2 regions of the Sphingomonas sp. AC449 genome follow, and region 1 is predicted to be linked to the other one. Evidence: riboswitches for the same ligand, from Rfam matches in the RefSeq annotation. Region 1 holds a riboswitch; the other holds the start of a gene.
The links. A riboswitch is a leader RNA that binds a small molecule or an ion and turns the genes downstream of it on or off. The one in region 1 is predicted to bind cobalamin.
Positions count from the first base shown of each region.

Region 2: linked by a shared signal. The riboswitch ahead of AC0CH3_RS13130 (TonB-dependent receptor plug domain-containing protein) and the one ahead of AC0CH3_RS05550 (HoxN/HupN/NixA family nickel/cobalt transporter) in region 1 are both predicted to bind cobalamin.

Region 1 covers NZ_CEEDCZ010000002.1:420,472-424,703, reverse strand. Annotated here, with positions in the region: gene AC0CH3_RS05550 (HoxN/HupN/NixA family nickel/cobalt transporter) at 1-836, opposite strand, end outside; cobalamin riboswitch at 1,065-1,276, opposite strand; gene AC0CH3_RS05545 (molybdopterin molybdotransferase MoeA) at 1,533-2,717, shown strand; gene lexA (transcriptional repressor LexA) at 2,785-3,498, shown strand; gene AC0CH3_RS05535 (ComEC/Rec2 family competence protein) at 3,836-4,232, opposite strand, start outside.
Region 2 covers NZ_CEEDCZ010000007.1:187,011-191,242, forward strand. Annotated here, with positions in the region: gene AC0CH3_RS13125 (HpcH/HpaI aldolase/citrate lyase family protein) at 1-742, shown strand, start outside; cobalamin riboswitch at 804-1,036, shown strand; gene AC0CH3_RS13130 (TonB-dependent receptor plug domain-containing protein) at 1,219-3,177, shown strand; gene cobO (cob(I)yrinic acid a,c-diamide adenosyltransferase) at 3,177-3,776, shown strand; gene AC0CH3_RS13140 (ABC transporter substrate-binding protein) at 3,825-4,232, opposite strand, start outside.

The DNA.
Region 1 (4,232 bases):
AGCCCCAGCTTCGACCCGATCAGCGCCAGCGTCTCGATCCCCCCGATCGCGATCGCGACGATCGCCGAGATCAGCGTGATCGTGATGTTGTAGTACAGCTTGCGGATCGGCTTCACGAACGCCCACTCGTACGCGCCGAGCATCACCACCCCGTCGGCGGTATCGACCAGCGCCATCCCCACCGCGAACAGCACCGGCAGCACCAGCACTGTGCCGATCGACAGCCCGTCCGCCGCCTGGCTCGCGCTTAGACCAAGGATCGCCACCTCGGTCGCGGTGTCGAACCCCAGCCCGAACAGGAACCCGAGCGGCGCCATGTGCCAGCTTTGCGTCACCAGCCGGAACATCGGCCGGAACAGCCGCGCGAGCAGCCCGCGGTTGCCGAGCAACAGGTCGAGATCCTCCTCGACATAGGCTCCACCGCGCCGGACGTGCCCGAACGTCCGCCACACCGATCGCAGGATGATCAGGTTCATCGCCGCGATCGTGAACAGGAACAGCGCGGAGATCATCGTCGCGACGACGCCGCCGACCTGCTTGAACGCCTCGAACTGCGACAGCGCATTGGCGGTCAGCGCGATCGCGACCGCGGCGATCAGGACAATCCCCGAATGCCCGATCGCGAACCAGAATCCGACCGCGATCGGCCGCTGCCCCTCCTGCATCAGCTTGCGCGTCACATTGTCGATCGCCGCGATATGGTCGGCATCGACCGCGTGACGCAGACCAAGCCCCCAGGCGAGCAATGCGGTTCCGAGCATCAGCGGCTGTGCGTGGAACAGCGAGAACGCCCACCCCCACGCGGCGATGTTCGCGGCGACCAGCATCGCGAACATCACACCCACACGCTTACGCACGGAGCCTCGCACCGGTCGTTCGATCGTCAAGCTCGTCATGTCTACCCCCCGGCGTCCGACGCGGGCGGGGGCCTGCCGCGCGAACGGCCGGGACGTGCGCCGGCCGGACGCCATGAGCGGCCGGCACGCGTCGCCGATGCGGCCCCAGCCACATGGTCGTCGCTCAGACGGCGCAGGCCGTGCCTCGGTCACCCCCTGGACCGGGACAAGAGCGACCAGACGCCGGCAGGTCTCCTGGCTCGCGGGTCAAGGCTCGACGCACACCTTCCCAGGCCGGTGGCCCAGTGGCTGCCCTTTTTGAGGGGGCGCGTGCGTGTCGCTCGCCGCTTACAGTTGCAGGGACAGCCACGGCATTGGGGCGAACCCCGCACCGCATTCCCATTCAAGCCCCGAAGGGCACCGACGCGATCTGTGCCGATCCGGGTTGCGCCGGATCAGCCAATCCAGGTTAGCGCGCTTTGCCGCGGCTGACGACAGGATTTGCATGCGGCACCGTCGCGCACCGCGATCCGCAACGTCTCGGCGGGTCGGAACGTTATCGCACCATCGCCACCCGTAACGCGGCCCGCTATCCCCGTCCGCGGGGTCATACGAGTAGCCGCCTACCCCCATTTGCCTCCAGCCCCCGTATCCATCCCCCTGCATCCTTTCCCACGCCTGCCCACCGGAGCCTTCATGCCCCCTCTCGTCCCCGTTGCCGAAGCCCAGGCCCGCCTCTTCGCGATGGCTGCGCGCGTTCCTGCCGAGCATGTTCCCCTGCGCGCTGCGATCGGGCGCTGGGCGGCGGAGGATATCGTCGCGCGCCGGACCCAGCCCGCGACCGACCTTTCGGCGATGGACGGCTATGCGATCCGCTTTGCCGACATGCCGGGGCCGTGGCGCGTGATCGGCGAAAGCGCTGCGGGCCGCTCCTTTGCGGGCATTGTCGGCGCGGGCGAGGCGACGCGCATCTTCACTGGCGCGGCGATGCCCGCCGGCGCGGACACGGTGCTCGTCCAGGAAGAGGCCGCGCGCGACGGCGACCGCCTGTCGCTCGATGGCGAAGGCCCCGCGTACGAAGGCCGCAACACGCGCCGGAAGGGCCTCGACTTCGCCACCGGCACGCGGCTGATCGCCCAGGGCGACCGGCTGAGCCCGGCCCGCATCGCCGTTGCGGCAACCGGCGGGCATGGCGCGCTCCCCGTCGGGCGGCGCCTGCGCGTCGCGGTCGCCGCGACCGGCGACGAGCTCGTCCCCGCCGGTTCGACCGAGGATCCCGTCCCTTTGCCCGAATCGAACGGCATCATGCTGGCGGCGCTGCTCGCCGATCTGCCCGTCGACATCGTCGATCTCGGGATCCTGCCCGACCGTCTCGACACGCTGCGCGACGCATTTGCGGGCGTCGACGCCGACCTGCTCGTGACCACCGGTGGCGCGTCGGTCGGCGACCATGATCTTGTCCGCCCCGCGATCGAGGCGGCAGGCGGCAGCATCGACTTCTGGCGGATCGCGCTTCGCCCGGGCAAGCCGATGATGGCGGGGACGCTCGGTCGGACGATGCTGCTCGGCCTGCCCGGCAACCCCGTTTCCGCCTTCGTCACGGCGATCCTGTTCGTCCGCCCGGTCGTCGCGCACATGCTCGGCGCGCGCGATCCGCTCCCGCAGACGACGCACGCGCTGCTCGGCGAGGATCTGCCGCCGAACGAGTCGCGCACCGACTACATGCGCGCCGAACTCCGCGACGGTCGCGCCTATGCCTCGACCATCCAGGACAGCTCGATGCTGCTCACGCTCGCGCGGTCGACCTGCCTGATCGTCCGCGACGGCGACGCGCCCGCAGCGCGTGCGGGCGACTCGGCGGAAATCCTCATCATCGCCTGACGGATCGCTTGACGCCGGCCATTGTGTTCCATAGAAGTTCCTCGTCTGTTCCGGACGGAGAACCGCTATGCTCACGCGCAAGCAGCACGAGCTTGTCTGCTTCATCAACGATCGCCTCGCAGAGACGGGCGTTTCGCCCTCGTTCGAGGAGATGAAGGACGCGCTCGACCTGAAATCCAAATCGGGCGTCCACCGCCTGATCAGCGCGCTCGAGGAGCGCAATTTCATCCGCCGCCTGCCGAACCGCGCGCGCGCGCTCGAAATCCTGCGGATGCCCGAGCGCCCGGACATGCCCGCGACGAAATCGGCTGCTGCCAAGGCCACGCCCCCGGCCGCTCCGGCAAACGCCGAGCCGTCGCCCAGCGTGCGCCCGGCGCATATCCCGGTCGCCGCGAACGACGTCGTCGAGATTCCGCTGCACGGGCGGATCGCCGCAGGCGTGCCGATCGAGGCGTTCGAAGGCAGCTCGATGCTGGCCGTCCCCGCCGCCCTGCTTGGCTCGGGCGAGCATTATGCGCTCGAGGTGTCCGGCGATTCGATGGTCGATGCGGGAATTCTCGATGGCGACTATGCGCTGATCCGCCGCACCGAGACCGCCCGCGACGGCGAGATCGTCGTTGCACTGATCGAGGACAGCGAGGCGACGCTCAAATATTTCCGCCGCGAAGGCGCGATGGTCCGGCTCGACCCCGCCAACCGCTCCTATGATCCGCAACGCTACGCCCCCGCGCAGGTCCGTGTGCAGGGCAAGCTGTCGGGCATCCTGCGGCGTTACGACTGACTATGGGGTCCCCAGGAAGGTAGATGACGAAGCGGTCGACTCCCTCCTGCCCTTATCGACAGACGTCAGGACCGGGAAAGAAGAGCGCCTCACTCCAACTCCGGATCTGACTTACCCCCGTCATCCTGACGAAAGTCAGGATCCAGGGCCAAGAGCGTCGTCCCGTACGTCCCGGATCGGCAAACCTGTCGGCGAGGGCCCAGGCTCGATGCGGGAGCCGGAACTGATCCAGCCCGCACGATACAGCAAAGCCATTACGGCCAACGGTCCACCCGCCAGAAAATCTCGCCAGTAGTAACGCGAGCGCGTTGCCATCCCGCGCGTCAGTGCGCTCCGCTTACGACCAGGACCGGACCCGACGCCCGGCCTCGTGACCGAACCGCCCCGCGGATCGTTCGAGCGTCGGGGGCATACGCCAGGGATGCCGATCACCGGGTTCGAGGACCGTCGCCACCCGCCCAGTCCGCAACGTCAGCGCGACACCGCCGGTATGTTGCAGCGTCGACCGGTCAAGCCTCAGCCACCGCGGCTCGCACTTCCTTGGCAGCCCCCGTTCGCTGACGACGATATCCGCCGCGCGACACGCGGCGACGAGGTCGGCGATCGGCACGCGATACATGCTGCGCGTCGCCAGCACGCGCCAGCGTCGCCCGTCTGCCACGACATCCGTCATGCACAGGTCGCGGCTGCACCGCGCATCGGGCTGATCCGCCAGCAGCAACGGCTCGCCGTCG
Region 2 (4,232 bases), on a different contig from region 1:
CATCCTCGATCTCGAGGACTCGGTCGCGCCGTCGCGCAAGGCGTTCGCGCGCGATGCGATACGGGCAGCGCTTGGCGAGCCGGCCGATGTCATCCGGCTGGTGCGGATCAATCCGCTCGATGCGGAGCATCTCCGCGACGATATCGAGGCGGCGCGCGGCGCGGATGCGATCATGCTGCCCAAGGCGGCAGGGAAGGCGACCGTCGCGGCGCTGGTCGAGGCCTATGGGCCGGACTGTCCGCCCATCCTGCCGATCGCCACCGAGATCGCAGCGGCGATATTTACGCTCGGCGAATATGCGGCGGTGTCGGACAGGCTCTGCGGATTGACGTGGGGGGCGGAGGATTTGCCGGCTGCGATCGGCGCGGCGACGAGTCGCGAGGCGGACGGTCACTATACCGATCCCTATCGGATGGTCAGGTCGCTGCTGCTGTTCGGTGCGCATGCAGCGGGTGTGGCGGCGATTGAGACGGTGTATCCCGCGATCGCCGATCTCGACGGGCTGGCGGCCTATGCCGCACGAGGAAGCCGGGATGGGTTTACGGGAATGATGGCGATCCACCCGACCCAGGTTGCGACGATCAACGCGGCCTTCACGCCCGATGCGGCGACGGTCGCGCGGGCCGAGGCGATCGTCGCGGCGTTCGCGGCGGCGCCGGAGGCGGGGGCGCTGCAACTCGACGGGCGGATGATCGATGCGCCGCATCTGCGCCAGGCGCAGGCGATCCTCGCACGCGTGTAGCGCGCGCCCATTGGCGGCGCGGAAAATCTGTTCTACCGGGGCGTCGCGATCCGGTGAAAACCGGGTCGCAGATCGCGTCGGTGCCCTTCGGGGCTTGAAGGGGAATGCGGTGCGGACGTTCGCGCGTCCAATGCCGCGGCTGTCCCTGCAACTGTAAGCGGTGAGCGCGGTGCGCAGGTCTCCTCGTTACGAGGGGACGACCACTAGGCCGAAGCGCAAGCACATGGCCCGGGAAGGTCGTGCACCGGGTGTCGACCCGCGAGCCAGGAGACCTGCCGGCGCTCGGTCGCTCTTGCCTTGGTCCAGGGGGTGACCGCGGCACGGTACTCCGTCTGAGCGACGAACCATGCGGCGGGGGCCGCATCGGTGCGCGTGGCGGATGCTGTTCGGTGTCCATCCCAAGCGTCGCGCCGACCGTCCGGATCATCGGACGGCACGCCCCGGCCGGTCGCTCGTGACGCCGGGGGTATCGTTTCATGACCAGAGTTTTCGTATCGCTGATGGCGCTCGCCACCGCAACGTCCGCCGCATCGCCGGCGTTCGCCGATGCGGATCGGGCGGGCGCGGGGGCGGCCGAGCGCGCGGTTGATGGTGCCGAGGTCGTCGTCACCGCCTCGCGTTCGGGCGATGCCGTGCCGGTCGTCCAGCTTGGCGCGTCGGTGACGGTGATCGATGCCGCCGCGATCGACCGGCGGCAGACTCGGATCGTGTCCGACGTGCTGCGCGACGTGCCTGGCCTTGCGGTCAGTCGGACGGGCGCGATCGGTGGTACGACACAGGTGCGCATCCGCGGGTCGGAGGGCAACCATGTGCTCGTCCTGATCGACGGGATCGAAGTGTCCGATCCCTATCAGGGTGAATATGATTTCGGGACGCTGATCGCGGACGAGGCGGCGCGGGTCGAGGTGCTGCGCGGTCAGCAATCGGCGCTATACGGATCGGACGCGATCGGCGGCGTCATCCAATATCTGACGCTGAGCGGGGCGGAAGCGCCCGGCACAACGCTGCGCGCCGAGGGCGGATCGTTCGGCACATTCTCGGGCGGCGCCCGCGTCGCAGGCGTTTCCGGGAACCTCGACTACGCTCTGTCGGGTTCGACCTATCTAACCGACGGCACGCTGACCGCGCGCGGCGGGTCGCGCGACATCGGCGCAAAAAGCGTCGGCGCGAGCGGCAAGCTCATCTGGTCGCCCGGCGATACGTTCAAAGTAACCGCGGTCGGCCGCTACAGCCATACAGACGCCGACAGCAACGACACGGCGTTGAGTGGTCCGCAGTTCGGCACAGTCGTCGACACGCCAGGCGCCCGCAGTACGGTGGAGGCCTATTACGGGCTCGTACGCGCCGAGGTGGTGCTCGCGGACGGCCGCTGGACGAACGCGCTGAGCGGGCAATTCGCCGACACGACGCGCCGGGCACTCGTCGACGACGCGCTCAATTTCGGCAACAAGGGACGGCGGTACAAGGGCTCGTTCGAAAGTGCGTTCCGGTTCGGGACCGACCGGATCCAGCACCGCCTGACGGGTGCCGTCGATGTAGAACGAGAGGAATTCCAGACGCTTAGCCCGGTCCCCTCGGAGTTCGTATTCACCGGACGACGCCATACCGACAATGTCGGGATCGTCGGCCAGTATGACGTCGTGGTCGATGACGCGCTGGCGATTGGCGCTTCCGTCCGCCGCGACGAGAATACGCGCTTCGACGACACCACGACCTACCGTGCGCAGGCAAGCTATCGCTTCGCCACGGGTACACGCGTTCGCGGCGCCTACGGGACGGGGGTGAAGAACCCGGGCTATTTCGATCTCTTCGGCTATGCGGATGGTCGCTATATCGGCAATCCGAACCTCAAGCCCGAGAAGTCGAAGGGATGGGAAGCTGGTCTCGAACAGAGTTTCGGGGGTGACCGCGCGACGATCGGCGCGACCTATTTCGACAGTCGCCTGACGAACGAGATCTTCACAACCTATCCAGAGCCCGATTTCGTTGCGACCCCCGGCAACCGCGATACGCGGTCGAAGCAGCACGGCGTCGAGGTGTTCGCCAGCGCGCGGCCGATCACGCAACTGCGGTTTGATCTTGCCTACACCTATCTGCGCGCGCGCGAGGACGGCAGCGTCGAGATTCGCCGGCCGAGCCATATCGGCAGCGTCAACATGACCGCGTTCAGTCGTGACGAGCGTTTATCGGGAACGTTGACGGTGCGATACAATGGCCGTCAGCAGGACGATGCGTATACCGATCCGAGCTATGTGCCGGTACGGCTGGCGCTCCAGGAATATGTCCTCGTCAACCTCAACGCAGCCTATCAACTGAGCCCGACGCTATCGGTCTTCGGGCGCGTCGAGAACCTGTTCGACGAGCGGTACGAGGAGGTGTTCAGCTATGTCGGGCAGGGCCGCGGTGCCTATGCCGGCATCAAGGCGGCGTTCTGATGCGCAGCGAGGCGGATCACAAGGCGCGGATGGCCAAGAAGAAGGTCGTCCAGGACAGGATCGTCGCAGCCAAGACGATCGAGAAGGGCCTGCTCATGGTGCATACCGGGCCCGGCAAGGGGAAGACCACGGCGGCGCTCGGCATGGCGGTCCGGATGATGGGGCATGGGCGAAAGGTCGGGATCGTCCAGTTCGTCAAGGGTGCGATGACGACGGGGGAGAAGGTGATCTTCGACGCATTCCCCGACCTGGTCGCGTTCAAACCGATGGGCGAGGGCTTCACCTGGGATACGCAGGACCGAACGCGCGACATTGCCGTCGCGCGCGAGGCTTGGGACGAGGTTCGGCGAATGATCGCCGATCCGTCCTATGCGATGGTCATCGCCGACGAGATCAACATCGTCCTGCGGTACGATTATCTGCCGCTCGACGAGGTGCTCAGCGGTTTTGCGGCGCGTCCGGAGATGACGCATGTCGTTGCGACCGGGCGGAATGCCCCCGACGCGCTGATCGCCGCGGCGGATCTCGTGACCGAGATGGGGCAGGTCAAACATCCGTTCCGAGGCGGCGTCAAGGCGCAGGCGGGGGTCGAGTTCTAGCCTGCCCGCGCGGGCGACCCGATGGTCGTCCCAGCGCCGGCCGCGCCGCTATTCCTGCAGTTGCGCTGCGAGGCTCCGGGCGGCGCGGACATAGGCGGGGCCACCGCACACCGTCCAGGCCTCAGGGATGCGCAGGCGCTTGATCCGTGCGAGTACGGGGTGGTGGAGCATCTCGGTACCCTGATCGGTGACGCGGTCCGTCGCGCTCTCGACGACCAGATAGTCCGGACGCGCGAGCGCCATCTGCTCGAGCGACAGCTGCGATAGCGCCGGCTTGTCGAGCCTCGTGGCCAGGTTGGTCAAGCCCAGACGCTGCATGAGATCGTCGATCAACGTTCCCTTGCCCGTCAGAAATCCGCGACGCTGGTAATAGGCGGCGACGCGTCCCCGGCCGACAGCGGGTGGTATACGTGCCAAGGCGGTGTCCATCCGGCGTATCAGCCTCTCGCCCCGGTC